DNA from 4 places in the Streptomyces sp. SAS_281 genome. Region 3 is predicted to be linked to each of the others. Evidence: riboswitches for the same ligand, from Rfam matches in the RefSeq annotation. Region 3 holds a riboswitch; each other region holds the start of a gene.

Region 1 (7,701 bases), on a different contig from region 3:
CCGCCGCCTGCCGGGCCAGCGCCCAGAGGCCGTAGACGTCTTCCGGTGCGAGCCGGGCGGCCAGGGCCTCGATGGTGCCGGGGAAGGGGCCGACACCGGTGCCGAGGATCGCGGCCAGGTCGTCGTCCGCCTCGACGGCACCGGTGGCGAGGTTCCAGTCGAAGCGGCCGATGCGCACGGGCGGGGACGTCTTGGCGGGCAGCTGTACGGGGAGCGGCTCGCCCTCCCACTCCGGCCGGACGCCCGCCTCCGCGAGGGCGGCCAGTTCGGCACCCAGGCCGCGGGCGATGCGCTGGAGCCGGTCCCGGTCGGCGGTGGGCACCGGCTCGTCCCCGGTCGCGGCGCGCAGGACGACGAGGACGCCGACCGGTCGGCGTCCTCGCGGCACCGGCACGTACAGGGAGCCGAAGGGGAACGGCAGTCCGGCCATCAGCTGCGGGAAGCGCCGCATGGCGTCCTCCGCGTCGGAGAGGTAGACCGGGCTGCCGGTGCGGAACGCCTCGGCGACGGGGAACGGCCGGTTCACGTGCATCCGCCACCAGGGGCGGAACAGGGGGCCGGGGAGCCCGGCGAGGACGGCCAGCCGGAGCAGGCCGGGGGTGCGGGAGGGGAGATAGACCCCGCCGGCCCGGCCGCCGACCGCCTCGATGGCGTTCACGACGGACTGGGCGAGCACCAGGGACAGGTCGTCCGGCGCCCGGCCGTCCTCCGGTCTCCCGGGCGGGCCGTCGCCGGGGCCGAACGGCAGCCGAGCGGCCGCGCCGTGCCAGGTCACACAGTCAGGATGCCCCCGGGCGGCGGGGGCGGCACGTCGGAGGCGCGCCCGCTCCGCGCGGCCGGCGGGGTGCGACGCGCGGGAGCGGTGGACACCCACGGGTGTGGTGTCCACCGCTCCCTCACGATCCGTGCGGGCGCTTAGCGGCCCTCGTCCGGCGGCCGGTCGCCGAGCTGGCCGTTCATCTTCTGCTGGGCCGAGTCGACCTGACCGCCGTACTTGCCGCCGGTCTTCTTGTCGACGAAGTCGCCGCCCTTCTCGACTCCCTGGCGGGCCTGGTCCGGATGCCCCTTGATCATGTCCTTGATCTTGTCGAGCATGCCCATGACTGACCTCCTAGAGACGCTGACCGTTCCAGCATCCACGCCCGGCCACGCCCTCGCATTCCGGGACGGGCGGGCACGGCGGCCCTACTGGTCGATCGCCTCGCCGAGGTGGGCCTTCGTCCGGGGGGCGCCGAGCGATCCGCCGTCGAAGGTCCACGACCCGGTGGCGCTCACACCGCCGGCTCCGGAGGGGAGCACCCAGACGACCCCGTTGCCCCCGTCCTCGCCCGGAGCGGCGGCGAGCAGGTCGGAGCGCCCGTCGCCATCGGGGTCGGTCAGGCGGACCTGGGCACCCCAGGCGTCGTACGCCTCGGTCACCCCGGGCACCTCCCCGGAGTCCTGGTTCCAGGAGCGTGCGCCGGCCGTCGTCAGACCGTCGGACGCGCCGCGCAGCAGCCATACGGCCCCCGACTCGATGCGCGACATGTCCGCGCCCGGTGCTCCGACGTCCTCGCCGGGCGCGCCGATGGCCACGTCCGCGCAGCCGTCGCCGTCGGTGTCGCCCACGGACAGGCCGGTGCCCCAGCCGTCGCCCTGCTCGGAGACGCCGGGGACGCCCAGGGAGTCCTGGGACCACCAGAGGGGCTCGGTGCCGGGGCCGGAGGCACCGACGACCGGGCCGTCACCGGCACTGCCGTAGTAGACGCCGACCACGCCGTCCTCCGGCGCGTCGCCGCTGGTGCCGTCGGAGCGGTACGGGTCACCCGTGACCAGGTCGTCGTAGCCGTCGCTGTTGATGTCCCCGGTGGCGACGGCGGGGCCGCCGCGCAGGGAGCGCTCGAAGCGGAGCCCCTGCACCTGGCCGGAGAAGTAGGCGGACCAGCCCTGCCCGCGGGCGGCGCCCGCGCTCGTCCCGGAGACGACGAGGTCGTCGAGGCCGTTGCCGTCGTAGTCACCCGTGGTCAGCGACTTCGGGGCGATCTCGTGTCCGGGTTCGGCGGGGATCACGTCCTCGCGCTGGGCGGGGGCCAGGGGCGCGGCGCCCGTCTTCAGCAGGGCCGGTTCGTAGCGGAAGAGCATGAGGTCGTACCGGTCGGTCACGGCCAGTTCGTCGCCAGGCGTGTCGGGGCTGAAGTGGGCCGCCGCGAGCGCGCTGCCGAATCGCGCCGACGCGCGGGGCTCGGCGGCCTGGAGCCAGTCGCTGTCGGCCCCGGTGAGCCCTTGCGGCGACCCCCACAGCACGACGGCGCCACCCGCGTCCCCCACGGGCTCGATGTCCTCCCCCGGTACGCCGACGATCGCGTCGTCGTAGCCGTCGCCGTTCAGGTCGCCCGTGGCCAGGGACGCTCCGAAGGAGTCACCGGCCTCGGCGGCGCCGCGCACCCCGGGGGTGTTCTGGCTGAAGACGGCGGACGGACTGGTGCCCAGGCCGTGCGCGGAGCCGTACTGCACGGTCGTGAACCCGGCACCCGGCTTGGCGTCGATGCTCCCGCCGGGCGCGCCGGTGAGCACGTCCTCGTGGCCGTCGCCGTTGAAGTCGCTGTGGCGGTCGTTCGCGTGCGTGGCGCCGGAGGTGCCGGCCCAGGCGGTGGGCGCGGCGAGGGCCGCACCCGTCAGCAGGAGCATCGAGGCCGCGAGGACGGCGGCCGAACGGTACGTACGCACGGATGGCTCCTTGGATCAAGGATGGCCGGGCGAGTCCGGGGGGTGCCGGGAAGAGCCCGCTGTCTTCCCGGGCGCCCTGTTCGACACCTCTTGCGCCACAAGGGTTGTACGGCTTTTCCGCGACAGGGCGGTACGGCGCGCGAAAGGGGTGGAAAGGAGCGTTTCCGCTTCTTTCCACCCCTGCTCACGCCCTGCCCCGAGCACGGGGCCGGTGTGGATCAGTACGCGCCGAAGACGTTGTCCATCGAGCCGTACGTGGCGGCGGCGTAGTTGCACGCGGCCGTGATGTTGGCGACCGGGTCGTAGATGTCCATCGACGTCCCGGGCACGTGGTAGGCGTCGAAGGTGGGCTGGATCACCTGGAGCAGGCCCTTGGAGGGCGTGCCGTTGACGGCGTTGATGTCCCAGTTGTTGATCGCCATCGGGTTGCCCGAGGACTCGCGCATGATGTTGCGGTAGATGCCGTCGTAGCTGCCGGGAATGCCCTGCTCGGCCATGATGGCGAGGGATTCCTTGATCCAGCCGTCGAGGTCGTCGGTGTACGCGACGGCCGCCTGGGTCTCGGCGGGCTTCTCGGCCGCGACCGGGACGACGGTGCGCTCGGAGCGGTCCGCGCGGTCGGCACTCTCGGCCCGGGGGGCGGTGTCGCCGTTCTTCTCGGCGGTCTCCGCCTTGAATTCGCTCTTCTCCGCAGCCTTCGGGGCGACGGCCGCGGACGTGGCACCGATGGTGAGCTTCAGGCCCGGGTGAATGAGGTCGGGGTTGCTGCCGACAGCACCGCGGTTGTCCTTGTACAGCCGCTCCCAGCCGCCGCTGAGGGAATGCCCCTGGGCGATCTTGTAAAGCGAATCGCCGGACACCACGGAATAGGTGGTGGACGCGGCCTTGCGCACGGCAATTTCCTTGCCGGCGACGGAAGTCGGGGCCGCGGCCTTTTCGGCGACGACGGTCTTGGCGGGGGCGGCGGAGGCCGATCCGGCCGCGATCAGGGGGAGCGCGAGAACGGCTCCGCCCGCGCTGACGGCGATGAAACCGCGGGTCAGGGACGCGGACTTGGCACGACGGTGCTTACCCGTGAAGGGCATGGCGTATTTCCTCTCCGTCGCCTGCGAGGTGAGCTGTCGGGTTCGGACTGGAGATGTCCGGTCGCGCATGGCGACTTCACCCCTAGCCGCTCCGGATTCCGGACCGGCGGCAAACCTGGGTCCCCCGCTCCTGCCGTACGTGAGTGGTCGGGTTCCCGGACGGCGGCAGGATTCGGCGTTCCATCCGGATTGATGACGGGACCGTAAGCGAGAAACGACGGCCGGAACAAGCCCGGAATTGCTGATCACAATTGTTTTGCAAGATCAATCAAAGGAAATGCTCATGATCGCCCGCGCCGGGGGAAGTCAAATTTCTTGGCACGACTGGGAACCGGGAGATCGGATCCTGCGTCAGAAACGGCCGACGTGACGCTGCCCACTGGACGCACAATGTGCATGTTCGTCCGTTTTGACTGCATTTGACAGCATCAAAACCGCCCCGATCGCCCTCAATTGACCTTTTGCCTATATCAGCACAAAAGGTGCATCGCACTCCGCACTGGCGGCCCAGTCGCCGGTTCCGGCCCCCTCGCTCGCATGATCGCCCTATGGTTAGCCTTACCTAAGTGTTGACGTTCCCCGTTCGCCGTCACAGGGAGATCCCAGGACCATGGCGCCGCATTCCGCCTCTTCTTCCCGCCGTCCCCTCGCCGCCCCCGCCGCCCCTGCCGCCCCCGCCGAACGGGAACTCACCGGCCGGCTGGCCCTCGTGACGGGAGCCGGACGCGGCATCGGCGAGGCGGTCGTGCGGGCCCTCGTCGCGCGCGGCTGCCGGGTCCTGGCGACCGACGCGGCCCCGGCGGGGGTCGACGCCCTCGCCCGGGAGCACGACGGGGACGTCGTCGCCCGGGCGCTGGACGTCACGGACGCGGCGGCCGTCGAGGCCCTGGTCGCCGAGGTCGAGGACTCGCTCGGCACCCTCGACATCACGGTCAACGTCGCCGGGATACTGCGCTGTTCACCGGTCACCGAGCTGACCGACGAGGACTGGCGGGCGACGTTCGCCGTCAACACCGACGGGGTGTTCCACGTCTCGCGGTCCGTCGGGCGCCGGATGGCGGACCGGGGCGCGGGCAGCATCGTCACCGTCGCGTCCAACGCCGCCGGCATCCCCCGTACGACCATGGCGGCGTACGCCGCGTCGAAGGCGGCGGCCGTCATGTTCACCAAGTGCCTCGGTCTGGAGCTGGCCCCCCGGGGCGTCCGCTGCAACACCGTCTCGCCCGGCTCCACGCTCACCGACATGCAGCGCGGGATGTGGCCCGCCGGTGAGGCCCACGACGAGGGGCCGGCCGCGCAGCGCGTCATAGCCGGCGACCTGGCGAGCTACCGCACGGGCATCCCGCTCGGCCGGATCGCCGAACCCGCCGACGTCGCCGAGGCGGTCGCCTTCCTCGTGTCCGACCGGGCCCGCCACATCACCCTGCACGACCTGTACGTCGACGGCGGCGCCACCCTGCGCGCCTGACCCGACCGCCCGGCACCCCGCAAACGCCCCCAGGAGTCCTGGAACGATGACCGCCTCACCGTACGAAGACGCCCCGACCTGGCCCGCCGAGTTCGCCGCCCGTTACCGCGCGGCCGGGCACTGGCGCGGCGAGACCTTCACGAGCATGCTGCGCGAACGGGCCGAGGCCCACGGCGACCGCGTCGCGCTGATCGACCCCGCACCCGAGCGCCGCGCGTGGACGTACCGGGAGCTGGACGAGCGCGCGGCCCGGCTGGCGGCAGGCTTCCGGGCGCGCGGGATAGCCAGGGGCGACCGGGTCGTCGTCCAGCTGCCCAACATCGCGGAGTTCGCCGTCGTCGTCTTCGCCCTCTTCCGCATCGGCGCGCTCCCCGTGTACGCGCTGCCCGCCCACCGCGAGACGGAGATCGGCTACTTCTGCTCCTTCGCCGAGGCCGTCGCCTACGTCATCCCGGACGGGCACGCCGGCTACGACCACCGCGCGCTGGCCACCGCCGTACGGGAGCAGGTGCCCACCCTGAAGCACGTGTTCGTCGTCGGCGACCCGGGCGAGCACACCGCCCTGTCCGACGTGCCGTGCGACGCGGCCGGGGAGCCGGAGGACGGGCCCGAGCCGCACGACCTGGCCTTCCTCCAGCTGTCCGGCGGCACCACGGGCGTGCCCAAGCTCATCCCCCGTACGCACGACGACTACATCTACTCGCTGCGCGGCTCCAACGAGATCTGCGGCGTCGACGCGGACACCCGCTTCCTGGTGGTCCTGCCCGCCGCGCACAACTTCCCGATGAGCTCGCCCGGCTGGCTCGGCACGCTGTACGCGGGCGGCACCGTCGTCCTCTGCCCGCGCCCCGATCCGGCCACGGCGTTCCCGGTCATCGAACGGGAGCGCGTCACCATGACGGGCATGGTCCCGCCGCTCGCCCTGGTGTGGACGGACGCGGCCGCTTCGGCGGAGCAGGACCTGTCGAGCCTGGAGCTGATCCTCGTCGGCGGCGCCAAGTACAGCGAGACGGCGGCCCGGCGCCTCGAACCGGCGCTCGGCTGCCGGCTCATGCAGGTCTTCGGGATGGCCGAGGGGCTCGTCAACTACACCCGGCTGGACGACGACTACGAGACGATCGTCGGTACCCAGGGCCGGCCGATCTCCGAGGACGACGAGATCCGGATCGTGGACGACGCCGGACAGGAGGTCCCCGACGGCCGGTTCGGGCATCTGCTGACGCGGGGTCCGTACACGATCCGGGGCTACTGGCGCGCCCCCGAACACAACAGGTCCGCGTTCACCGAGGACGGGTTCTACCGCACGGGCGACATCGTGCGCCGCACCCCGAGCGGCCATCTGGTCGTGGAAGGGCGGGCGAAGGACCAGATCAACCGGGGCGGCGAGAAGATCGCGCCCGAGGAGGTCGAGAACATCATCCTCGCCCACCCGTCGGTGCACGACGTGTCGGTGGTCGGTGTCGCCGACCCGTATCTCGGTGAACGCACCCTGGCGTACGTCATTCTGCGCGAGGGCGCCGAACCGCCCGGGGCGCTCGCCGTGAAGCGGCATGTGCGCGCCCACGGCATCGCCGCGTACAAGGTGCCCGACCTCGTCGAATTCGTGGACGTCTTCCCGCAGACGGGCATCGGCAAGATCAGCAAGAAGGGCCTGCGGACCGATGCGGCCCCCGCCTCCGCGTCAACTCCCCCCGCACAGAACTGAGACCGCTCCGCGCGGCACCGAAAGGCTGCTCCCATGGCACTTCCCGCCATCGCCCCCTATCCCCTTCCCGTCGCCGACGAGCTCCCGGCGAACCGGGTCGGCTGGACCGTCGACCCGGAGCGCGCCGTGCTGCTCGTCCACGACCTCCAGAACCACTTCCTGCGTGCGTACCGCCCGGGCGAGGAGCCGCTGACCGGCATGCTCGCGAACACCGCCCGTGTGATGGAGACCGCCCGCCGCGCCGGAATCCCGGTGGTGCACTCGGCGCAGCGCGGCGGCCAGAGCGCCGAGGAGCGCGGTCTCCAGCTGGACTTCTGGGGCCCGGGGATGGCGGACGACCCGGAGGCGCTGGCCGCACCGGCCGAGGTGGCGCCCGCGCCGGGCGACACGGTGCTCACCAAGTGGAAGTACAGCGCCTTCGTCCGCACCGAGCTGGAATCCCTCATCCGCGACGACGGCCGCGACCAGCTGGTGATCACCGGTGTGTACGCGCACATCGGCGTGCTGATGAGCGCCGCCGACGCATGGATGCGCGACATCCAGGCGTTCGTGGTGGCCGACGCGGTCGCGGACTTCTCGCGCGAGGACCACGACATGGCGCTGCGCTGGGCGGCGGGCCGCTGCGCGGTCGTGACGACGACGGACGCGCTGCTGAAGGAGATCTGAGGGCCCGTACCTCACGTCCGGGGGGCCGCCGCGGCCTCGGGCGTGAGGTGCAGGGCGAGCACGTCCAACGC
Region 2 (7,701 bases), on a different contig from region 3:
GCAGCCGGGCCGCGTCCGCCAGGGTCGCGCCCTCGTCGTCGAACCGTACGAGCAGCCCGCCGGCCCCCTCGACCAGGACCAGATCGTGGTCGGCGGCCAGCTTCTCGGCGGCCTCGGCGACCTCGTACGGCCGCACCGCGGCCATCCCGGCCCGGCGGGCGGCCGTCGCGGGCGCCAAGGGCTCGGGGAAGCGGGCCAGTTCGACCGCCGTGACGTGGGCGCCCGCCAGCCGCGCCACCTCCGCCGCGTCGCCCGGCTCGCCCGGCTCCAGGCCGGTCTGGGCCGGTTTGAGGACGGCGACGCGGCGGTGCGCGGCCGCCGCCGCCACGGCCGCCGTCACGATCGTCTTGCCGATCTCCGTGCCGGTGCCGGTCACCACCAGAACGCTCATGCCTCAGCCCTCCCGCGCCGCAGCGCACACCGCGCGGCAGATCCGTGCCACATCGTCGTCACCCGTCACGTACGGCGGCATGGTGTAGACGAGGTCCCGGAACGGCCGCAGCCACACCCCTTCGCCCACTGCCGCCGCGGTCGCCGCGGCCATGTCCACCTCGTGGTCCAGCTGGACGACCCCGATGGCGCCGAGCACCCGCACCTCACGGACCCCGGGCAACTCCCGCGCCACGGCCAGGCCCTCGTGCAGCCCGGCCTCGATCCGCTTGACCTCCTGCTGCCAGTCCTGGCCGAGCAGCAGGTCGATGGAGGCGCAGGCCACCGACGCGGCCAGCGGGTTGCCCATGAACGTGGGCCCGTGGGCGAGCACCGGCACCTCGCCGCGCGAGATGCCTTCGGCCACCTCACTCGTGCACAGCGTCGCCGCCATCGTCAGATAGCCGCCGGTCAGCGCCTTCCCCACGCACATCACGTCGGGGGACACCCCCGCGTGCTCGGCGGCGAACAGCTTTCCCGTACGGCCGAACCCCGTCGCGATCTCGTCGAACACGAGCAGTACGCCGTACGCGTCGCACGCCTCGCGCAGCACGCGCAGATAGCCGGGGGAGTGGAAGCGCATCCCGCCCGCCCCCTGGACCACCGGCTCCACGATGACGGCCGCCAGCTCGTCCGCGTGCCGCTCGATCAGTTCGCGCACATGTTCCGCGTACGCGGGGTCGGGCTCGGAGTCGTAACCGGCGGGCGGTTCGGCGGCGAAGACCTGGCGGGGCAGGGCGCCGGACCACAGTTCGTGCATCCCGCCCTCGGGGTCGCACACCGACATCGGCTGCCAGGTGTCCCCGTGGTAGCCGCCGCGCCAGGTCAGCAGCCGCTTCTTGGCCGGCCGCCCGGCCGACCGCCAGTACTGGAGGCACATCTTCACGGCGACCTCGACCGACACGGAGCCCGAGTCGGCGAGGAAGACGTGGCGCAGCGGCTCCGGCGTGATCTCCACCAGCCGGGCCGCCAGCCGGACGGCGGGCTCGTGCGTGAGCCCGCCGAACATCACATGGCTCATCCGGTCCAGCTGGCCGCGCGCCGCCTCGTTCAGCACGGGGTGGTTGTAGCCGTGCACGGCCGACCACCACGAGGACATCCCGTCGACCAACTCGGTGTGCCCGTGCACCGGTTCGGCGAGCCGCAGCCGGACCCCGGACGCGGACTCCACGACCAGCGGCTCCTGCCGGCCCGGCATGGGGCCGTACGGATGCCAGACGTGCGCCCGGTCCAGCTCCCGGAGCGCGGCGGGGGAGAGCGGCTCAGGCATTGGGAGCGAGGTCCGTGCCCGCGCCACGGCGGCGGACCGCCACCAGGTCCGTCCGGGCACCGGGGGCCTCCGGCACCTCGGCGGCGGATACGGCCTCCGCCTCCGCGCCTTCCCCGCAGGGTCCGCAACCGGCGCCCGCGTGCGAACCGCAGCTCTCCGCCTCGGAGGCGCAGCCACCGCTCGCATGCGGACCACAGCCGGCCGCCGCGTCCGCGCGGTGCCGGGGGAGCGTCGTCGTACCCGCCCCCTCCACCTCGAAACCGGCGTCCGCGATCATGTCCAGATCCGCCTGCCCGGCCTGGCCCTCACTGGTCAGGTAGTCACCCAGGAAGATGGAGTTGACCAGGTGCAGGGCGAGCGGCTGCATCGAGCGCAGATGGACCTCGCGCCCGCCCGCGAGCCGCACCTCCACGTCCGGGCAGACGAACCGCACCATCGCCAGGATCCGCAGACAGCGCTGCGGCGTCAGGTTCCACTCCTTGGCGAGCGGCGTCCCCTCGAACGGGATCAGGAAGTTGACCGGCACCGAGTCCGGGTCCAGCTCGCGCAGCGAGAAGACCACATCGACCAGGTCCTCGTCGCTCTCGCCCATCCCCGCGATCAGCCCCGAGCAGGCGGACAGCCCGGCGGCCTGCGCCTGCTGCACCGTGTCCACACGGTCGGCGTAGGTGTGGGTGGTCGTGATCTCCCCGTACGTCCCCTCGGACGTGTTGAGGTTGTGGTTGTACGCGTCGGCGCCCGCCGAACGCAGCCGGCCGGCCTGCCCCTCGGAGAGCAGACCGAGACAGGCGCAGACCTCCACGCCCTCGTTCTGCTCCTTGATGGCCTCGATGGTCTGCGAGACCCGGTCGACGTCCCGGTCCGTCGGGCCCCGGCCGCTGGCCACCAGGCAGACGCGCTTGGCGCCGCCGGCCACCCCGGCCGCCGCCGCCTTCGACGCCTCCTCCGGCTTCAGCCAGGTGTACTTGAGGATCTCGGCCTTGGAGCCGAGCCGCTGCGAACAGTACGAGCAGTCCTCGGGGCAGAGCCCGGACTTCAGGTTGACCAGATAGTTCAGTTTCACCCGCCGCCCGAACCACTGACGGCGCACCTTGCCGGCCGCCGCCACCACGTCGAGCAGTTCGTCGTCCGGGGTCGCCAGTACGGCGAGCGCTTCTTCACGGGTCGGCAGCTCGCGCCGCAGCCCCTTGTCCACCAGCGTGTTCAGGAGGTCCATGGCGATGATCCTGACGCACCGCACCGCCCGGAGCCAAGGAGGAACCGGACAACAGAGCTGACACGGGGTGTGTGCCTTGCCACACCGTGTCTTGGCGTGGGCCCGGTTAGGGTCTGTGAGCTGCCTACAAAAGGGACCGCTCATGCCCGCCACCCCGTTCGACTGGATCGAAGACGAGGCGCGCCGGCGCGCGGAGGCGGGGCTCGTCCGCCGGCTGCGGCCCCGCGCGGCCGAAGCGGAGCTGCTGGACCTCGCGAGCAACGACTATCTCGGCCTCACCCGGCACCCGGAGGTGACCTCCGCCGCGGCGGACGCGGCGCGCCGCTGGGGCGGTGGGGCGACCGGCTCCCGCCTGGTCACCGGATCGACCGCGCTGCACGCCGGGCTCGAACGCGAACTCGCCGCGTTCTGCGGCTTCGAGGCCGCGCTCGTCCTCTCCTCCGGTTACGCCGCCAACCTCGCGGCCCTCACCGCGCTCACCGGGCGCGGCGCCCTGATCGCGTCGGACGCGGGCAACCACGCCTCCATCGTGGACGGCTGCCGGCTCTCCCGGGCCGAGACCGCCGTCGTTCCGCACGCCGACCCGGAGGCCGTCCGCAAGACGCTGCGCGGTCACGGGGGCCGGAAGCTGGCCGTCACCGACTCGGTGTTCTCCGTGGACGGCGACGCGGCGCCGCTGGCCGCGCTGGCCGTCGTCTGCCGGGCGGAGGGCGCCGCGCTCCTGGTGGACGACGCGCACGGACTCGGGGTGCTCGGTGAGGGCGGGCGAGGCGCGCTCGACGCGGCGGGGCTCGCGGGCGACGGGGACGTGGTCGCCACGCTCACCCTGTCCAAGTCCCTGGGCAGCCAGGGCGGAGCGGTCCTCGGACCGGCCCGGGTCATCGACCATCTGGTCAACACGGCCCGGACGTTCATCTTCGACACCGGACTCGCCCCCGCCGCCGCCGGCGCCGCCCTGGGCGGACTGCGGCTGCTGCGCCGCGAACCGGAGCGCGCACTCAGGGCGCGTACGGTCGCCACCGCGCTGTACGAGGGGCTGACGGAGGCCGGTCTGACCGCGGTGCGGCCCGACGCGGCGGTCGTCTCGGTCCGGGCGCCCTCGGCCGACGCCGCCGTGCGCTGGGCCGCCGACTGCCGGACGGCCGGGATGGCGGTGGGCTGTTTCCGGCCGCCGTCCGTCCCCGACGGTGTCTCGCGGCTCCGGCTGACCGCCCGCGCGGACCTGACGGACGAGCAGATCGCGCGGGCGGTGGAGACGGTGCGGCGGACCGCACCGCAGGGCTGAGGCGAGGGCCGCCTCAGCGTTTCAGACCGGAGACGAAGGACGCCCAGGCCGTGGCGGAGAACTCCAGGGGCGTCCCGGCCACATCCTTCGAGTCGCGCACGGCCAGCAGCCGTCCGCTCCCGTACGGCGCGGTCTCCACGCAGTTGTTCATCCCGGTGCTGTAGCTGCTGCGCCGCCAACGTAACGCGTGCCGGGTGAGGTGATCGGACATGACGCTTCCTCCGGGCGGTGGGGGGTCACCGGTCGCCGCGGTCGATCGCGGCGATCAGGTCCAGCGTGTGCTCCGGCGACAGCGCGTGCGTCTGAAGGGTTTCGAAGGCCGAGCTGTACGCCGCAAGGTCTTCTTTCCGTTCCAGATAGAGGCTACTCGTCAAGTGGTCAAGAACGACCACGTCAAGGTCGGAAGCGGTCGGAAAGGAGAAGATGACGAAAGGGCTGGTGAGGCTCACATAGCCGCCCACCGAGAACGGAAGTAACTGGAGTCGCACATGGGGAAGTTGTGCCACCCGGGCGAGATGGCGCAGCTGCTCCCGCATCACTCTTCGGCCACCGACCTCCCGGCGCAGCACCGCCTCGTCCAGGACCGCGCTCAGCCGCAGCGGCGGATCGCTCCGCAGCACCCCCTGCCGGGTCAGCCGCACCTCCACCAGCGAGTCCAGCTGACCGGACGGCAGCCCGTCCAGGGAGGCCCGGGTCACGGCGCGGGCGTAGTCGGCCGTCTGCAGCAGCCCCGGAACCACCGAGGTCTCCAGCGTGCGGGCGGTGCGCGCCTGCGATTCCAGGCTGATGAAGTCGCGGTACTGCGGCGGGATGAGCCCCCGGTACGCATGCCACCAGCCGGCGCCGCCACCGCCCGCCGAACCGGCGAGCGCGCCCAGGACCTCGCGGAGCTTCGGGTCGTCCATCCCGTACGCGTCGAGGAGCCGGTTCACGTCATCCGGCCGCACCCCGCTGACACCTGTCTCGATCCTGCTCACCTTCGACTGGTGCCAGCCGAGCAGCGCCGCCGCCTCCCGGCTCGTGAGACCTGACGTATGGCGCAGGCTCCGCAGCTCCTCTCCCAGCTTGCGGCGCCGTACCGCAGGGCCGTGCTGCATCCGATGGCTCCCTCCCGCTGCCCGACGAGCAGACAGTGTGGCGCCGGAGCGGGCCCGCGTGGGGAGAGTTCACCGGTTTGAGCGACAGATATATGCATATCTTGGTGGATCGCCGCCACGGAGGGCAGCATCGGTGGCAATCTGGCGCGAAGCACAACCGGACCGCTCGCCGGGCCGGTGACGGGTGGGAAAGGGACGGCTCGCCATGGCAGACCATCAGGAAGCACGTGTCACCCTGCCGAGCGAGCCGGTCTCGGTCTCCACGGCCCGGAGGTTCGTCGCCCGGGTGTTGACGGAATGGGGCCTGCCCGAGGACGCGGAGGAGGCCGACACGGTCCGCCTCATCCTCTCGGAGCTGGCCACCAACGCCGTAGTGCACACGTTCGGGCAGTCACCCACTTTCACCGTCGACCTCCGGCTGGAGCGCGACGAGGAGCTGCGCGTCGGCGTGACGGACAGCCATCCCCGCCGGCCCCAGCGGCTGCCCGCCGCCGTACAGCAGGACAACGGCCGGGGCCTGGTCATCATCCGCTCGCTGGCCAAGGAGTACGGCGGCCGGCTGACCGTCACCCCCACCCCCGACGGCGGCAAGACCGTCTGGGTGGCGCTCCCGTGGCAGGTTCCCGTCCAGCCCTGAGGCGTCCGGGTCAGCCGACCCGGCCGTAGTAGACGCTCCTGGTCCAGATCTTCTCCAGGCGGACCACGGCGCCGGTCTTCGGCGAGTGCCAGATCTTCCCGCTGCCGGCGTAGATGCCCACGTGGTAGACGCTGCGCCCGGAATGGAAGAAGACCAGGTCACCTCGTTGGCGCTTGGACGCCGAGATGTGCCTGGTCCTGTTGTACTGCTGCTGGGCGGTCCGGGGGAGCTTCCTGCCCGCCTTCTTGAACGAGTAGAGCGTCAGCCCCGAACAGTCGAAGCTGCTGGGCCCGGTGGCACCCCAGCGGTAGGGCGCCCCCTTCTTCGACGCGGCGATCTTCAGGGCCTTCATCGCGTGGCCGGCCGCCTGCGCCTCGGGCGCGGCTCCCGGCACGCACAGCGTGCCGCCGACGGCGGCGAGAGTCATGACCGAGGCCGTGGTGGCCCGGGCGAGCAGAGACGGGACATGAACCTGCGCACTCATGCGCAACCCTTCGTCAGCCGCCTGTGAAGGATGACCTGTCGGGTTCGGGCTGGCGAAGTTGCCCGGCCGCGCGCGGCGGCTTCACCCCGAGGGACAACCGGAGGTCCGGCGGTCCCGTAGTGCTCGGGTCCTCCACTCCTGCCGATCCACTCCTGTCGACCAGTCATCCGGGCGGCGGCAGGACTCGGCGTCCGCCCGGACCGCCCCGCCGCGGTGGCGGGGGCTTGTCGTCGTAGGGATCTTGACTCACCTCGTGCCGGATTTCCGAGCCGGAACAGCCATCGGTGAAGACCGTCACGGATGGCCCGTTCAGGTGGACCGGAACCCGTACGGCGGTTCCTCCGCCGCCGGCGGCCACGGCCGTACCAGCGGTGTCGCGGAGGAAACCGCCCCACGCGCATCGGGAAAAGGCAAATCGGTCCATCGCTCGTGAGAGGGAACGCCTACGCCGATCGAGCGAGGAATTCCCGCGCACCCCTCGGGCGTGTCGGTGGCGTACGGCGCCTCAGCCCGGCGGAGCCGGCGGCAGGGTGACCCGGGCCGCCCGCCGCTCGCCGTCCAGCGCCCGCAGCGCGCGGGTCAGCGTGCTGCTGTGGATACGTGTCTCGCCGCGCCGGTGCATCAGCGCGAGGGCGTCCCGCAGCTCCGCCGCGTGCGAGGCGAGCGCCTGGGCCGCGCGCAGGGCCGCGTAGGTGTCGTCGCCGTGGGCCGGATTGATCCGCCCCACCTGGTCGAGCACATCGAGATAGCGGTCGACGAACGCGGACTCGGCCCTGGTGAGGGCGGGCAGCGCAGAGAACTCCGGTGGCTGCATCGCCGGTTCACCACCCGGAGCGCGGCGGCGCCGGGACCCGGTTGCGCACGATGTGGTCGACCAGCCCGTACGCCAGGGCGCCCTCCGCATCGAGGACGAGGTCGCGTTCGGTGTCCTCGGTGACCTGCTCGACGGAGCGCCCCGTGTGCCGGGCCAGCATGCCGGTCATCGTCCCGCGCATCCGCTCCAGCTCCCGCGCCTCGATCTCCAGGTCGGACGGCTGCCCCTGGACCGGTTCCGCCAGGGCGGGCTGGCTGACGACCACCTTGGCACCGGGGAGCATGTGCCGCCGGCCCGGGGCTCCCGCGGCGAGCAGCACGGCCGCTCCGGCCCCCGCCCGGCCCAGGCAGAACGTCTCCACCTCGCAGCTGAGGAAGTTCATCGTGTCGTACAGGGTCGTCATCGCGCCGAACGAGCCGCCCGGCGAGTTGATGTACAGCGAGACGGGCCGGTCCGGCGCGTCGTGCTC
Region 3 (7,701 bases):
CCGTCTTGCGCGCCTGCGTCCACATGGAGAAGCCGAGGACCGCGACCGACAGCATCGCCGAGAACGCCAGCGTGCCGCCGTTCCCCAGCATCGACAGGAAGAGACCGCAGCCGATCAGCGCGCACAGCACCGCGCTCAGCGACGCCAGCTCGACCCGTCCCGACAGCAGCCGGCGCGCCTCGTTCTCGTCCTCGCCCTCCGCCGGGATCAGCAGCCAGGCGAAGCCGTAGAAGATCAGCCCGAAGCCACCGGTCACCGAGAGCACCCCGAGCACGATCCGGAAGATCACCGGATCGACGTCGCAGTACCGGCCCATACCGCCGCACACCCCCGCCACCACCTTGTGCCGCGGGCTGCGGTGCAGGCGCGGAGCGGGCTCGGGAGTCGGCGGTGCGGCGCCGGGCGGCGCGTCCTGGGGAACGGTCATGGCTCCATGGTGACGGCCCCCGGGCCCCACCGGCACCCGCCCCGACCCTGGCCGGTCCCTGATATTGCCCCGCCGGCCTCTCAGGGATGCCGGGCCCCGCCCCGCCCCCGCGTCCCAGCCGTCTCAGGGTCGAACTGGGGGCCGACCCTGATGTCCTCACCCGCGCGGGCATGTGACGATCGGACCATGCCAGCCGCCACCACCCGAGCCGCAAGCTCCCACGCCGCCGACCCGGAGGAGCCCCCGCTGCGCAAGCTGTACCGCAGCGCCGACGGCCGGCTCCTGGGCGGAGTGGCGCGCGGACTCGCCGGACACCTCGGACTCCCGGTCGCCTGGCTCCGGTTCGTCTTCCTCGGCCTGTTCTTCGCGGACGGCCTCGGCGCCCTGCTGTACGCGGTGTTCTGGATCGTGGTCCCGCTCGGCGTCGGCGGCGTGGACGGACCCAGATCCGTCTTCGAGACCGCCCCCGACGGCACCCGCCGCCTCCGCAAACCCGACAGGGGCCAGGTCTTCGCCCTCATCGCGCTGCTCGTCGGGGCCGTCATCTTCGTCGGCAACGTCGACATGGGCAGCAAGGCCGACCGCTACATCTGGCCGAGCCTCCTCATCGGCGCCGGCTCCGTCCTGGTGTGGCGCCAGGCCGACAACGCCCGCCGCGCCCGCTGGATGGAGGTCGGCCGCCGCCGCCGCGTCCTGCAAGTGGCCCGCGCCCTGGCCGGAGTCGCCCTCGTCGGCCTGGGACTCGCCGTCTTCATGGTCGTACGCGGCTCCGCCGCCCAGCTCGGCAACGTCATCACCGCCGCCATCGCCGTGCTCACCGGCATCGCCCTCCTCGCCGGCCCCTACCTCGTCCGCCTGACCCAGGACCTCTCCGAGGAACGCCTCATGCGCATCCGGGCCCAGGAGCGCGCCGAGGTCGCCGCCCACGTCCACGACTCCGTGCTGCACACCCTCACCCTGATCCAGCGCAACGCCGACGACGCCGGCGAGGTCCGCCGGCTGGCCCGCTCCCAGGAACGCGAGCTGCGCAACTGGCTGTACAACCCCGAGGGCACCGGCAAGGACGAGGACGACGAGCCGGAGACGCTGGCCGAGGCCGTCAAACGGGCGGCCGCCGAGGTCGAGGACAAGCACGGTGTCCCGCTGGAGGTCGTCGTCGTCGGCGACTGCCCGCTGGACGAGAAGCTGGCCGCACAGATGCAGGCCGCACGCGAGGCGATGGTCAACGCCGCCAAGTACGGTGGCGAGGGCGGTGCCGTCCAGGTCTACGCGGAGGTCGAGGGCCGCACGGTCTTCGTCTCCGTGCGCGACCGGGGCCCGGGATTCGACCTGGACTCCGTACCGGGGGACAGAATGGGCGTACGAGAATCGATCATCGGCCGGATGCAGCGCAACGGCGGTACGGCCCGGCTGCGTTCGGTGCCCGGCGGGGGCACCGAGGTCGAGCTTGAGATGGAGAGGACGAGCGATGAACGGGACCAGTGAGGCGACCGGGGGCCGGGAGAACCCGGAGCGCCGGGTACGAGTCGTGCTCGTCGACGACCACCGGATGTTCCGCACCGGCGTACAGGCCGAGATCGGCCGCACCGAGGAGACCGGCGTCGAGGTCGTCGGCGAGGCGGCCGACGTCGACCAGGCGGTCACCGTCATCACGGCGACCCGCCCCGAGGTCGTCCTCCTCGACGTCCACCTCCCCGGCGGCGGCGGCGTCGAGGTGCTCCGCCGCTGCGCGCCCCTGATGGGCGCCGCCGAGGACCCGGTGCGCTTCCTCGCGCTCTCCGTGTCGGACGCCGCCGAGGACGTCATCGGCGTCATCCGGGGCGGCGCCCGGGGCTACGTCACCAAGACGATCACCGGCACCGACCTGGTCGACTCGGTCTTCCGGGTCCAGGACGGCGACGCGGTCTTCTCGCCCCGCCTGGCCGGCTTCGTCCTCGACGCCTTCGCCTCCACGGACGCACCCCCGGTCGACGAGGACCTGGACCGCCTGACCCAGCGCGAGCGCGAGGTCCTGCGGCTGATCGCCCGGGGCTACGCGTACAAGGAGATCGCGAAGCAGCTGTTCATCTCGGTGAAGACGGTCGAGTCCCACGTCTCGGCGGTGCTCCGCAAGCTCCAGCTCTCCAACCGCCACGAACTCACCCGCTGGGCGACGGCGCGACGGCTGGTCTAGAGCATGTCCGGGTCGAGCGAGATGTTCAGCTTCTCGCCGACCCGGCGGTAGCCGATCGACGCGTAGATCCGCTCCACGTCGGCGTCGCCCGGCTCCAGCCACACCACCCGGCAGCCCCGCTCGAACGCGGTGCGGGTCAGGTGCGCGGAGAGCGCGGCGCCGATGCCCCGGCGGCGGAACTCCGCGCCGACCGCCAGACCCGCCAGCTCGCTGAGGCCGTCCACCGGGACCGAGCAGCCGCCCGCGCCGGCCGGGGTGCCGTCCACCGTCGCGAGTGCGGCGACCCCGCCGCCCGCCGCCGCGTTGCGCAGCCACTCCGCCGTGCCGTCCTCGGGCTCGCCCTCGCCGCCGTAGCCCAGGTGCTGGACGAGCGCGGCGGCCGCGAACTCCGCCTCGCTGGCGGGCTCGGCCACGACCAGGTCCGCGACCGGCTTCGGCTGCACCAGGCCGCCGGGGGCGCAGGCGAGGATCGGGGCGCGGTTCTCGACGGTGAACCCGGCGGCGAGCAGCGCCGGTTCGACGGCGGGTGCCCAGCCGGGCAGGAACTCCAGGCGGGGCATCCGGTCCCGCTCGCGGAACGCCGCTATGAGCGCGTCGAGTTCACCGGGCGTCGGTTCGGCGCCCTGGTCCGGGATCGCGTAGTTGGCGTACTTCAGCGACCAGTTCGGGTTGTAGCGGATCACGAACGGCCCGACGCGGACATGGTCCGGGGAGCGCAGCGTGAGCGTGCGGGCATGGGTCTGGACGTCGGCGTCCATCGGCATGTTCGGGTGTCCTTCGGGGCGTCGGGGACAAGAGGCCGGAGCCTATGCCACCCGGGTGGCCCCCGCGAAGGGCATTTCGTCAATGGGCGCGACCCGGACCGGGGCCCCGGGGCGGGGCGCGTGGATCATCCGGCCGTTCCCGATGTACAGGCCGACATGGCTGACGCCCGAGTAGAAGAACACCAGGTCCCCGGGGGCCAGCTGGGAGCGCGGGATGCGCTGCCCGGCGTTGATCTGGGTGTACGTGGTCCGGGGCAGCGAGACCCCGGCGGCGCGCCAGGCGGCCTGGGTGAGCCCGGAGCAGTCGAAGGAGTGGGGCCCGGTCGCGCCCCACACGTACGGCTTGCCCAGCGCGCTGTACGCGAAGGCGACCGCCTGGGCGGCACGGGCGTTGGGCGCGGCGACGGCACCGCGCGGTGCGCTCCGGTCCGCGTGACCGGTGCCGCGCCCGGTCTCGGAGGCGTCGTAGGCGGTGCGCTCGGCCGGGGTGAGGCGGGCGAGCAGACGGCGGGCCTCGGCCAGCTTGGCGCGGACGGTCGCCCGGTGCTCCTTCAGGGCGGCCTGCCGGGCGGCCAGCTCGGTGAGCTTCCCGGCCGCCTCGGCGCGTACCTGGGCGATCTCCGCGACCTGGCGGCGCACCGAGCGCACCTCGGCGGCCCGGCGCTCGCCGGCCTGCTCCGCGTAGGTGGCGCGGCGCAGGTACTGGTCGGGGTCGGAGGAGAGCGCCAGCTGCACGGAGGGGTCGATCCCGGCGGAGCGGTACTGCGCGGCGGCGTACGCGCCGAGCACGTCGCGGGCGCTGTTGAGGCGGGCGGTCCTGCGGGCGGCCTCGTCGCGCAGGGCGTCGACCGACTTGGCGGCGGCGGTCGCCTCGGACTTCGCGCCGTTGTACTTCTCGGTGGCGACCTCCGCCTCCCGGTACAGCCGGTCCACCTGGGCCTTGACCTGCCGTGCGGTGGGCGCGGGGTCCGCGTGCGCGGCTCCCGGCAGCACGGCGGCCGTCGCGGCTCCGGCGACGGCGAGGGTCGCCGCGGCGGTTCGGGCCGCGGAGGCGGTGGTGAGGCGCTGCCTGGGTTTGCGATGCGCTGCCACGGGGGCGGGCGTCCTTCCGTGCGACGGCCCGGCGGGGTGTACCGGCGGGGTTCCTCCGGTGGCCGGCGAGGAGGGTCCTGGTCCGCGGCCACCGGGAAGGGACGCTAATCCGAGGTCACGGGAAGGTGTCGTTATGACTGCTATTGCCCGCTCTTGGCGTGGCATTGTCGCCGGATGGCCGTCTTTGAAACATGAATGACCGGAAAAAGGGTCACAGAATCAGGCAAAAAGTGCATTCATCATTCAAGCGGCCCGTAGGCCCCACCCTGCCCGGAGCGATCCGGCGGGAGGGCTCTAGGGTGCGGAACCATGCGCGTACTCATCGATTTCGTCGTCGCCCTGCACATCATCGGCATCGCCGCCCTGCTCGGCGGCTTCCTCGGTCAGATGAAGGCGATGAAGGCCGGCACCGCCCGCTTCGTCCCCGGCATGCTGCACGGCGCGCTGACCATGCTCGTCACCGGCATCGCCCTGGTCGGCCTGGACCAGGCCGACGACCACCCCGTGAACAACGTCAAGATCGGGATCAAGCTGCTGTTCCTGGTCGTGATCCTGGGGCTCGTCTACGTCAAGCGGGACGAGGAGAAGGTCGAGAAGGGGTTCTTCGCGGCGGTCGGCGCGCTGACCCTGGCGAACATCTTCATCGCCACGCTCTGGACCTGAGCGGCGGCGGTACGCGGGAGGGCCGGCCCGCGCGCGGGCCGCCCCTCCTCCCCGGTCAGGCGGGGCGGACACTCCCGTAGATCGGCATGTAGTAGATCGACTCCTCGCGCACGTTCGCCCCGGGCTTCGGCGCGTGGATCATCATCCCGTCGCCCTTGTAGATCCCGACGTGGCTGATGTCGTCGTAGAAGAACACCAGGTCACCGGGTTGCAGGTCGGCCGTGGCGACTCGCGTGCCGACGTTCACCTGGTCCCAGGTGGTGCGCGGGATGTCGACGCCCGCCGCCTTCCAGGCCGCCTGCGTCAGCCCCGAGCAGTCGTACGAGGCGGGGCCGGTCGCCCCCCAGACGTACGGCTTGCCGATCTGGGCGCGGGCGAACGCGAGGACCTTCTCCGCCTTCGTGGACGCGCTGGTGCCGGAGCCGGTGCCGGTGCCGGAGCCGGTGCCGGCGGTGGAACCCGAGCCCGTCTCCGTACCGCTCCCGCCCGACTCCTCGGCCTTCCGCTCGGCCTCCTTCCTGGCGGCGGCCTGCTTCTTCGCCAGCTCCGCCGCCTTCCGCTTCGCCTCCGCCTCTTTCTTGCGTTCCAGCTCCGCCAGGCGCGCCTTCTCCTCGGCGGTCAGCTTCGACAGCAGCGTCCGGGCCTCGGTCAGCTTCGTCTGGACGTTCTGCTTGCTGGTGCGCAGCGCGGCCTGCGACTCGGTCAGCGTCTCCAGGCTCTCCACGGCCGTGGCGCGCTGCTCGGACGCCTTCGTCTGCTGCGTACGGAACTCCGTGACCGCCTGCTGCTGGCGCTCGGCCATGCGGTCCATGAGGTGGGTCTGGTCGAAGAACGACTGCGGGTCGTCGGCCAGGAAGAAGGTGGCGGTCGGCGCGAGGCCGCCGTTGCGGTACTGGGCGGCGGCGTAGTTGCCCAGCGTCCTGCGGGCGGCGTTCAGCTTCTCGGTGCGCTTGGCCACGTCGTCGAGCAGCGTGTCGACCTTGGACTTCTGCTTGTCCGTGGCCTCCTTGGCCTGGTTGTACTTCTGGGTCGCGTTGCCGGCCTGCCGGTAGAGGTCGTCCACCTTCTGCTGGACTTCCTCGATGCTCGGCTTCGGCGTGGGCGCGGCCATCGCGCTCTGCGAGGACAGCAGGGTCACCGAGGCCAGCGCGGCCGAGGTCAGCCCGACGGCGGGGACGGTGGAGCGCACCCGGGTGCGCGGTTTGCGATGCGACGCCAAGGCCGGCATCTCCTTCCGTGGACCGCCTACCGGGTTAGCTGTCGGGTTCGGGCGGAACGGAAGGCTGCCCTACGGTCCGGTGGGGAAGGACCGATTCACCCCGGTACTGCGTGTGGGTCCCCGGTTCCGGGCGGGCCCGGATTCGGCGTGGCGGCCCGCTCGGCGTGGGTCGCCTCTGGGGGTACGGGCCGTCCGAACGTGCACGCTAGCCAACGCATGGGGCCGCTGTGAAGGTTGGTGTTCGATATGCCCGATACATTTCCGTGACCTTTTCGGAGCGGGGCCGGGTGTCAGTCGGGCGCCTTAGACTCGGACAGCGATGAGCAGCCTCTTTGACGACAGTTTCCTGGCCGGCCTCCAGCAGGAGGAGGACGCGCCCCCGCCGCCCCCCGAGGACTCCGCACCCGAAGCGGTGCCGGAGGACCTGTTCGCGGGCGTGTTCGACGGGCCCCCGCCGCCCCGTGACGCGTACTACCGCGACGGCGCGCACCGCCCCGTCATCGACCCGGAGGCGCTGCTCGACGGGCTGAACACCGAGCAGCGCGCCGCCGTCGTGCACGCCGGGTCGCCCCTGCTCATCGTCGCCGGCGCCGGGTCCGGCAAGACCAGGGTGCTCACCCACCGCATCGCCCACCTGCTGGCCGAGCGGGGCGTCCACCCCGGCCAGATCCTGGCGATCACCTTCACCAACAAGGCCGCGGGCGAGATGAAGGAGCGCGTCGAGCAGCTGGTCGGGCCCCGGGCCAACGCGATGTGGGTCATGACCTTCCACAGCGCCTGCGTCCGCATCCTGCGCCGCGAGTCGAAGAAGCTCGGCTTCACCTCCTCGTTCTCGATCTACGACGCGGCCGACTCCAAGCGGCTCATGGCCCTGGTCTGCCGCGACCTGGAGCTGGACCCGAAGCGCTACCCGCCGAAGTCCTTCACCGCCAAGGTCTCCAACCTCAAGAACGAGCTCATCGACGAGGAGACCTTCGCGGGCCAGGCGTCCGACGGCTTCGAGAAGACGCTCGCCCAGGCGTACGCGATGTACCAGGCCCGGCTGCGCGAGGCCAACGCGCTGGACTTCGACGACATCATCATGACGACGGTCCACCTGCTCCAGGCGTTCCCCGACGTCGCCGAGCACTACCGCCGCCGCTTCCGGCACGTCCTCGTGGACGAGTACCAGGACACCAACCACGCCCAGTACACGCTGGTACGCGAGCTGGTCGGCCCGGCCGGCCCCGAGAACGCCCCCGCCGAGCTGTGCGTCGTGGGTGACGCGGACCAGTCGATCTACGCCTTCCGGGGCGCGACCATCCGCAACATCCTCCAGTTCGAGGAGGACTACCCGGACGCGACGACGATCCTTCTCGAGCAG
Region 4 (7,701 bases), on a different contig from region 3:
GGACTGCACTGCGACCGGATCGCCAGGCTGGCCGGCGACGACCCGGGGATGCGGATCGTGCCGTTCCGGGGCGAGTACTTCGAGCTGGCGCGGCCCGAGCTGGTGCGCGGGCTCGTCTATCCGGTGCCCGACCCGGCGTTCCCGTTCCTCGGCGTCCACCTGACCCGGGGCTTCGACGGCTCCGTCCACGTCGGTCCCAACGCGGTGCCCGCCGCCGCCCGCGAGGGCTACGGCTGGCCCGTCGTCCGGCCCCGCGAGCTGATGGACACGCTCAGCTGGCCGGGCTCGTGGCGCATCGCCCGCAGACACTGGCGGTACGGGGCCGGCGAGGTGCACCGCTCACTCTCGAAGCGCGCGTTCACGGAGGCGGTCCGCCGCCTCCTGCCCGAGGTCACGGAGGACGACCTGCGCCCCTCGCCGGCCGGGGTCCGCGCCCAGGCCGTGCTCCGGGACGGCACGCTGGTGGACGACTTCCTGATCCGCGAGGCCCCGCACACGGTGCACGTGCTGAACGCCCCCTCGCCCGCCGCCACCGCCTCGCTGCCCATCGGCCGCGAGGTGGCCCGGCGCGCCCTGCTCCGTGCCCGGGCAGCCGGCTGGAAGCCGCCGGAGCGCGCGGCGGCGGGGTGATCCCGGGCCCGTCGGCACCGGACGCCCCCGGACGCCCGGCCCCGTAGAATCAGGGCATTGTGTCTGAGCCCATGAACCCCTCCGGCCCGACGCCCGGCGACCCCGCCGAGGCGGACGGCACCACGTCCGACGCACCCGACGCCACCGCGCCCACCACCGCCGGAATCCCGGACGACGTGCGGGCCGCGTCCCTGGAGCGCGCGCGCCGGATGCGTCAGCAGCCCCGCTTCCCCGGCGGCCCCGCGGCCGACCCGGCCGGCTCGCACCACGAGCGCCGCATCCGCAGCTTCCAGCCGCGCCGCAGCCGGGTCACGCCCGGCCAGCAGAACGCCCTGGAACGGCTCTGGCCCAAGTGGGGCCTGGACATCGACGGGTTGAGCGTCCTCGACCTGCCCGCCATGTTCGACGGGCTCCCGGTGGTGCTGGAGATCGGCTTCGGCATGGGTGAGGCCACCGCGCAGATGGCGGCCGACGACCCGGGCACCGGCATCCTCGCCGTCGACGTGCACACGCCCGGCCAGGGCAACCTGCTCGGTCTCGCCGACCGGAACGGCTCGACCAACGTCCGGGTCGCCAACGGAGACGCGATCATCCTGCTGCGCGAGATGCTGGAGCCGGAGTCGCTGGACGGGCTGCGAGTCTACTTCCCCGACCCGTGGCCCAAGTCCCGCCACCACAAGCGGCGGCTGATCCAGCCGGAGTTCCTGGACCTGGTGGCGGGCCCGCTGAAGCCCGGCGCGATCGTGCACTGCGCGACCGACTGGGAGCCGTACGCCGAGCAGATGCTCGACGTGCTGACCGCGCATCCCCGCTTCGAGAACACGGTGGCCGACGGCGGCTACGCCCCGCGCCCCGCCTTCCGCCCGCGGACCCGGTTCGAGGGCCAGGGTCTGGGGAAGGGCCACGTGGTGCACGACCTGCTCTTCGCGCGCGTCTGAGCCGGACGGAGACCATGGCCGTTGTCGGACCCGCTCGTTAGGGTCGAGGGGTGTCCGACGGGTCAGTTCAGCGACAACGGCGGGATCAGCCGGCCGTCCCGGTGCTCCAGGAGCAGCGGGTCGGCGAGATCCTGGCCGCCGTGCCGGCGCGTGGCCAGTGGCGCTACCGTCCGCGCCGCGTCGGCCTGCTCTGGCGGAACCGGACGTGCCGAGTGGTCGCCGTCTTCACGCTGCTCGCGCTCTGCGGGGTGGTGATCCTCGCTCTGGTCCGCGACCAGACCGGCACCGACGGGTTCCTCGTCGGCCTGGGCCTGGCCGTCCTGCCGGTCCCGGTGCTGATGACCGCCTTCCGCTGGCTGGACCGGGTCGAGCCGACCCCGTGGCGGAATCTGCTGTTCGCCTTCGCGTGGGGCGCGTGCGCGGCGGCCCTGGTCGCCATCCTCGCCAACTCGTTCGCGACCAGGTGGATAGCCGACAGCGATCCGGGGAACGCGGACACCCTCGGCGCCACGGTCATCGCGCCGGTGGTCGAGGAGAGCGCCAAGGCGGCGGCCGTCCTGCTGCTCCTCCTCTTCCGCAGGCGGGAGTTCACCGGGATCGTGGACGGCGTCGTCGCCGCCGGCTTCACGGCGACGGGGTTCGCCTTCACCGAGAACATCCTCTACCTGGGCAACGCCTTCGGTGAGGACCAGCAGACGGATTCCGGCTTCGCGGCGGTGACCGTGGTGACCTTCCTGGTCCGGGCCGTGATGACCCCGTTCGCCCACCCGCTCTTCACCGTGCTGACCGGCATCGGTCTCGGGATCGCCGCGAGCAGCGCACCCGGCAGGCGGACGCGGCGCATCGCGGTCCCGGTGCTCGGCCTGGTCCTCGCGATGGGCATGCACGCCCTGTGGAACGGCTCGGCGACCTTCGGCCGGTACGGCTTCTACATCGTGTACGGGGCGTTCATGGTCCCGGTCTTCGCCCTGGTGACCTGGCAGGTGGTCCGGGCCCGCCGCAGGGAGCTGCGCTCCCTGGCCGTCGAGCTCCCCGCGTACGCCGAAGCCGGCTGGCTCACCCCCGACGAGCCCCGCGCCCTCGCCTCCATGCGGGCCCGCGCCCTCGCCAGGAACGCGGCGCGCCGACGGTACGCGGCGAGCGTCTCCAGCCATCAGCACCACCCGGCGCACGCGAAGGCCGGCGCCAAGGAGGCGAAGGAGCGCGGCAGGGCGGCGGCGCGTGCGGTCGCCGAGTACGAGGCGTTCGCGACGTCCCTCGCCTCCCTGCGCCGGCAGGCCGGACGGGGCAGGGCGGACCCGGACTTCGCCGCGCGCGAGCTGGAGCTGCTGCACCACCTGTGGCAGCGCCGCGAGATCGCGGGGCCGGCCCTCGCCTACGCGGCCCGGGCCACCCACCGTCGGCCGCCCGGCTACACGGCCGCCTGGCCGCCTGGCCGGCCGTACGCGGGCACCCCCACGCCGTACGCGTACGGCGGCCCGCCCCCGTACAACGGCAACCCGAACCCGTACAACAGTCCGTCCCCGTACCCGGCGCAGCCGTACGGCCAACAGCCCTACCGCCAACCGCCCTACACCTCACCGCCCTACACCGGCGGGCCACCGGCCTGACCCGTGTACGGGCCGGCGGCCTCCGCACGGGCGGAACGCGGGCTAGGCCGAGGCCGCCGTCAGCGTCGACAGCTCCTCGTCCGTCAGCTGGAGACCGGCGACCGCCAGCAGGGCGGGCAACTGGTCGACCGTGCGGGCGGAGGCGATCGGCGCGGCGACCGTCGGGCGGGAGGCGAGCCAGGCCAGGGCGACCGTGGCGATCTCGGCGTCCCGGTCCCGCGCCACCGTGTCGAGGGCGGCGAGCACCCGCCGGCCGCGCTCCGACTCCAGATGGCCGGCCGCGCTCCCGGCCCGGGCGCTGTCCACGGTCGTCCCCGGGCGGTACTTGCCGGTGAGGAAGCCGGCGGCCAGCGCGAAGTACGGGACGGCCGCGAGCCCCGCGTCGGCGGCGGTGTCCTGGAGCTCACCCTCGTAGGTGTCCCGCGAGACGAGGTTGTAGTGCGGCTGGAGCGCCACGTAGCGGGCCAGGCCCTCGCGTTCGGAGAACGCGAGCGAGGCGCGCAGCCGGGCGGGGCTGATGTTGGAGGCGGCGATCTCGCGGACCTTGCCCTCCTTCACCAGCTCGTCGAGGGCGGTGATGATCTCCTCGACCGGGACGGTCTCGTCATCGAAGTGTGTGTAGTACAGATCGATGTGGTCCGTGCCGAGCCGGCGCAGCGACTCCTCGGCGGCCGACTTGATCGTCGGCGCCGAGAGGCCCTTGTAGCCGGGGAGGGCGCCGACCTTGGTGGCCACCACGACGTCGGACCGGTTGCCGCGCGACGCGAGCCACTTGCCGATGACGGTCTCCGACTCGCCGCCCTCGTTGCCGGGAACCCAGTGCGAGTAGGCGTCGGCGGTGTCCACGAAGTTGCCGCCGGCCGCCGCGTACGCGTCGAGGACGGCGAAGGACCGCTCCTCGTCCGCGGTCCAGCCGAAGACGTTTCCACCGAGGCAGAGCGGGAAGACCTGGAGGCCGGACGGGCCGAGATTACGCAGTGAAGTCATAGGGGGAACAACGGTTTCCACCCGCTCCGCTATTCCGTGCCCCGTACATCCAGCAGGCTGCGCCCACGCGGACCGGCGGCCCTGACGTCGGGGGGTGTGCGTCAGGGCTGCCGGGGTTCGGACGGCCGCGTACGGGAAAGGGCCGGGTCCTTCGGGGGAAACGGACCTCAGACGGTCAGACCGCGGGCGCGCAGCCAGGCCATCGGGTCGATACCGGTGCCGTCCGGGGTGTGGACCTCCAGGTGGAGGTGCGGGCCGGTCACGTTTCCGGTCGCGCCGACGCGGCCGATGGTGTCACCGGTGGTGACCTTCTGGCCGACCGTGACGCCGATCGAGGACTGGTGGCAGAACCACAGCTCGGTACCGTCCTCCAGCTCCAGCACCGTGCGGTATCCGTAGGCGCCGGACCAGCCGGCCGACTTGATGGTGCCGGTGTGGATGGCCTTGATCGGGGTACCGGTCGGAGCCGCGAAGTCGAGGCCCGTGTGGTAGCCCGAGGACCACATCGATCCGGCCTCGCCGAACGTCGAGGTGATCGTGTACGAGGAGGTGGGGATGGCGTAGCTGGCGGCGAGCTTGGCCAGGCGCAGGGCCTCGGCCTTCTTCTTCGCGGCCTCCTCCGCCTTCTTCTTCTCGGCGGCGGCCTTGGCCTCGGCCTCGTCCTGCTGCTTCTTCGCCTCGGCGGCGGCCTTCTCGGCAGCCGCCTTCTCCTCGGCCGCCTTCGCCTCGGCGTCGGCGGCGCCCTGCTGCTGTTCGGCCTGCTGGAGGATGCGGGCGCGCAGCGCCTCGCCGGCGTCCGTGGTGCCCTGCTCGGCCTCGGCGGTGGTGATGCCGGCGGTGGTCAGCGGTGCGGCGGCGGTGGCGGTCGCGGGGGTTTCGGCCTCGCTCTCGCCGGAGAACAACGCACCTACGCCGGGAAGGGACTTGGCGTCGGGGAGATTGTCCGCGATGGAATCGGGAAGAGAGATGGAGACCGGCGGTTTGCTCTGCGCGGTGGCCATGCCGCCCGCGCCGACGGCCGCGATGACACCGACGCCGAGGACGGTGGAGCTACGGGCCAGACCATTGCGCTGCTTGGCGACACGGTGCTTGCCACGAACGGGACGGACGGACTCCTCGGTGGGGTTCCATTCCTCCCAGGCCCGCTCGGAGTCGGCGTCGTCGGCGCGGAAACCGCTGCCGAAAACGGCACCGGTGCCGAAGCCGTTGCCCCGATCGGTCACGTAGTCGCTTCCCTGTTCCGGCATGTACGCGGCGCCGGGAACGGACACGGAGTCGGCACCGTATTCGGGCACGAACCGGGAAGGTGATTCGGGGGCAGGCTTGTTGGACGCCACGCGGGCGCACTCCTTTCCTTCCTTCTCGCCTACCGGGTTAGCTGACGGGTTCGGAGCAGGAAGGTCTCCTACGGACCCCTCCGCCTCTTGTGAAGACGAAGATGCCCGATTCACCCCATGTAGGTGGTTCCCCGGTTCCCTTGCGGAATTCGGCGCACGCGCGCGGCGCCGCCCCTGACGACGGCTGGGACAACCGCGCTGCGTTATCGAACGTTAATAGACAGACGGGTCCGATTCCAAGCTGTTCCCACTGATCGTTCACGCGCACGGCCTGGACTTTACGGGACACAACCGGGTGGAACCGGGCGAGTTGATCGGCGTCCAACCACTACGCGTTTTCTGACGTTGCGTCAACTGTTATGCGGAGCGGCGCCCCTCAGTCACCCAGCGTGGCACCCCGCTTGACGATCTTCACCGTCCTGCGCCGGTCCGGCTGCCCCTTCGCCGGCCGGGCCACCGCGAGCAGCGCCATGTCGTCGGTCGACTCGCCCCCCGTATGCAGGCGTACGTCGTCGGTCAGCGCGGACAACAGCTCCTCAGGGCCGGGGAAGAGGCGCCCGCGCAGCCGCTCCGCAGGGTCGTAGAAGACACCGCCGGCGTCCCGCGCCTCCGACAGACCGTCCGTGTAGAACAGCAGCGTCCCGCCGGCCGGCAGCTCCCAGTCGTCCGAGCGGTCCGGCCTCACCCCCAGGTCCATGCCCAACGGAAGCGCGGGCTCCGAGGGCGTCAGCGACTCCACCGCCCCGTCCCCGTGCAGCAGCAGCGGGTCCGGATGGCCGCGGTTCACCATCCGCACGACCTGCGCACCCGGCGGGATCTCCGCGAGCACCGCGGTCACGAACCCCTCGAACGCGTCCAGATTGCTCCGCCGCACCGACTCACGCGCCAGCGCACGCTCCAACCGCTGCGCCACGCCCTCCAGCGACTTCTCCTGCTCCGCCGCCTCCCGGAACGCCCCGATCACCACCGCCACCGCGCCGACCGCCTCCAGCCCCTTCCCGCGCACGTCCCCCAGCACCAGCCGTACGCCGTACGGAGTGTCAGCGGCCGCGAAGAGGTCACCCCCGACGAACTCGTCCGCCTGCGCCGCCTCGTACCGCGCGGCCACCTGGAGTCCGCCGATCCGCTCGGGCGGCGCGGGCAGCACGGCCCGCATGGCCGTCTCGGCGATGATCCGGGCGGACGCCAACTGGTCGCTGCCGCGCCGCACGACCCGGTTGATCACGCACGCCTGCACGGCGACCGTGAGCACGGTGACCATCTCGATGAACGAGACCACCTGGACCAGGTCGCCGGTGTAGAGCCGGATTCCGGCGAGGGCGAGCACCGAGGCGATCCCGATCCGGATCGTGGTGCCCATACCGAAGAAGGGCGCGGCGATCAGCGGGGCGGCCGCGAACATCGGGACGGCCGTGTAGGAGGGCGGCGTGAAGAGGTCGAACACCAGCCCGATGACGATCATCGCCACCGGCAGCACCCGGACGAACCGGCGGCCCACCGTGCCGTCAGGCCCGCGCCACCGTCGTTCCCACTTCCCCACCTGCGGTCTCCTGCCCGGTGCAGCCACGGCCGCGGACGGTACCGCGCACCTTTCCCAGCCTCGCGCCCGCGCGGCCACCGGGCGAATCCTCGGCCGCCGATGGGGCGAAGCGGACGCGCCGGCAGGGAGTCCCATCGAAACGCATCAGGCCCGGCACGCTGCTTGCGTGCCGGGCCTGATCCTTCAGTAGCGGGGACAGGATTTGAACCTGCGACCTCTGGGTTATGAGCCCAGCGAGCTACCGAGCTGCTCCACCCCGCGTCGGTAAACCCAACTCTACGTCATGTCCGGGGCTCTCATGACCACCGCACGCGCCCCCGGCCCTCTCACCGCCCCTCCTCTCGGCCCGCACCAATGAGCAATGGGGTGAATGTGGTGATATGACTGTTTTCAGATTCAGCCAGTCCGACGCGGACCCGGGAGTGGACGATGGACGACTATCCCCTGCTCAACCTGTTCTGGACGATGCTCTGGTTCTTCCTCTGGATCATGTGGCTCTTCCTGCTCTTCCGGGTCATCATGGACATCTTCCGCAGCCACGACCTGAGCGGCTGGGGCAAGGCCGGCTGGCTGATCCTGGCGCTGGTGCTGCCCTACGTGGGCGTGCTGATCTACGTGATCGCCCGCGGCAAGTCCATGGGCAAGCGCGACGTCCAGGA

The links. A riboswitch is a leader RNA that binds a small molecule or an ion and turns the genes downstream of it on or off. The one in region 3 is predicted to bind cyclic di-AMP.
Positions count from the first base shown of each region.
Region 1: linked by a shared signal. The riboswitch ahead of ACN6LM_RS27705 (transglycosylase SLT domain-containing protein) and the one ahead of ACN6LM_RS13175 (NlpC/P60 family protein) in region 3 are both predicted to bind cyclic di-AMP.
Region 2: linked by a shared signal. The riboswitch ahead of ACN6LM_RS17365 (C40 family peptidase) and the one ahead of ACN6LM_RS13175 (NlpC/P60 family protein) in region 3 are both predicted to bind cyclic di-AMP.
Region 4: linked by a shared signal. The riboswitch ahead of ACN6LM_RS15895 (M23 family metallopeptidase) and the one ahead of ACN6LM_RS13175 (NlpC/P60 family protein) in region 3 are both predicted to bind cyclic di-AMP.

Region 1 covers NZ_JBMNDO010000090.1:17,195-24,895, reverse strand. The annotation lists gene ACN6LM_RS27720 (SpoIIE family protein phosphatase) at 1-775, opposite strand, end outside; gene ACN6LM_RS27715 (antitoxin) at 916-1,101, opposite strand; gene ACN6LM_RS27710 (FG-GAP repeat protein) at 1,186-2,706, opposite strand; gene ACN6LM_RS27705 (transglycosylase SLT domain-containing protein) at 2,925-3,791, opposite strand; cyclic di-AMP (ydaO/yuaA leader) riboswitch at 3,795-3,979, opposite strand; gene ACN6LM_RS27700 (2,3-dihydro-2,3-dihydroxybenzoate dehydrogenase) at 4,402-5,259, shown strand; gene ACN6LM_RS27695 ((2,3-dihydroxybenzoyl)adenylate synthase) at 5,306-6,964, shown strand; gene ACN6LM_RS27690 (isochorismatase family protein) at 6,998-7,630, shown strand; gene ACN6LM_RS27685 (MarR family winged helix-turn-helix transcriptional regulator) at 7,642-7,701, opposite strand, start outside.
Region 2 covers NZ_JBMNDO010000040.1:5,240-12,940, reverse strand. The annotation lists gene bioD (dethiobiotin synthase) at 1-391, opposite strand, end outside; gene ACN6LM_RS17395 (adenosylmethionine--8-amino-7-oxononanoate transaminase) at 395-1,699, opposite strand; gene bioB (biotin synthase BioB) at 1,692-2,915, opposite strand; gene ACN6LM_RS17385 (8-amino-7-oxononanoate synthase) at 3,058-4,200, shown strand; gene ACN6LM_RS17380 (DUF397 domain-containing protein) at 4,214-4,411, opposite strand; gene ACN6LM_RS17375 (helix-turn-helix domain-containing protein) at 4,437-5,297, opposite strand; gene ACN6LM_RS17370 (ATP-binding protein) at 5,503-5,934, shown strand; gene ACN6LM_RS17365 (C40 family peptidase) at 5,945-6,418, opposite strand; cyclic di-AMP (ydaO/yuaA leader) riboswitch at 6,422-6,586, opposite strand; gene ACN6LM_RS17360 (hypothetical protein) at 6,924-7,232, opposite strand; gene ACN6LM_RS17355 (ATP-dependent Clp protease proteolytic subunit) at 7,240-7,701, opposite strand, start outside.
Region 3 covers NZ_JBMNDO010000028.1:1,480-9,180, reverse strand. The annotation lists gene ACN6LM_RS13205 (PspC domain-containing protein) at 1-427, opposite strand, end outside; gene ACN6LM_RS13200 (PspC domain-containing protein) at 614-1,912, shown strand; gene ACN6LM_RS13195 (LuxR C-terminal-related transcriptional regulator) at 1,896-2,600, shown strand; gene ACN6LM_RS13190 (GNAT family N-acetyltransferase) at 2,597-3,364, opposite strand; gene ACN6LM_RS13185 (NlpC/P60 family protein) at 3,407-4,456, opposite strand; gene ACN6LM_RS13180 (hypothetical protein) at 4,766-5,119, shown strand; gene ACN6LM_RS13175 (NlpC/P60 family protein) at 5,175-6,347, opposite strand; cyclic di-AMP (ydaO/yuaA leader) riboswitch at 6,346-6,496, opposite strand; gene pcrA (DNA helicase PcrA) at 6,658-7,701, shown strand, end outside.
Region 4 covers NZ_JBMNDO010000035.1:18,572-26,272, forward strand. The annotation lists gene lhgO (L-2-hydroxyglutarate oxidase) at 1-630, shown strand, start outside; gene trmB (tRNA (guanosine(46)-N7)-methyltransferase TrmB) at 702-1,568, shown strand; gene ACN6LM_RS15885 (PrsW family glutamic-type intramembrane protease) at 1,619-3,178, shown strand; gene ACN6LM_RS15890 (aldo/keto reductase) at 3,221-4,165, opposite strand; gene ACN6LM_RS15895 (M23 family metallopeptidase) at 4,333-5,502, opposite strand; cyclic di-AMP (ydaO/yuaA leader) riboswitch at 5,514-5,667, opposite strand; gene ACN6LM_RS15900 (PP2C family protein-serine/threonine phosphatase) at 5,879-7,042, opposite strand; tRNA gene ACN6LM_RS15905 (tRNA-Met) at 7,230-7,303, opposite strand; gene ACN6LM_RS15910 (SHOCT domain-containing protein) at 7,472-7,701, shown strand, end outside.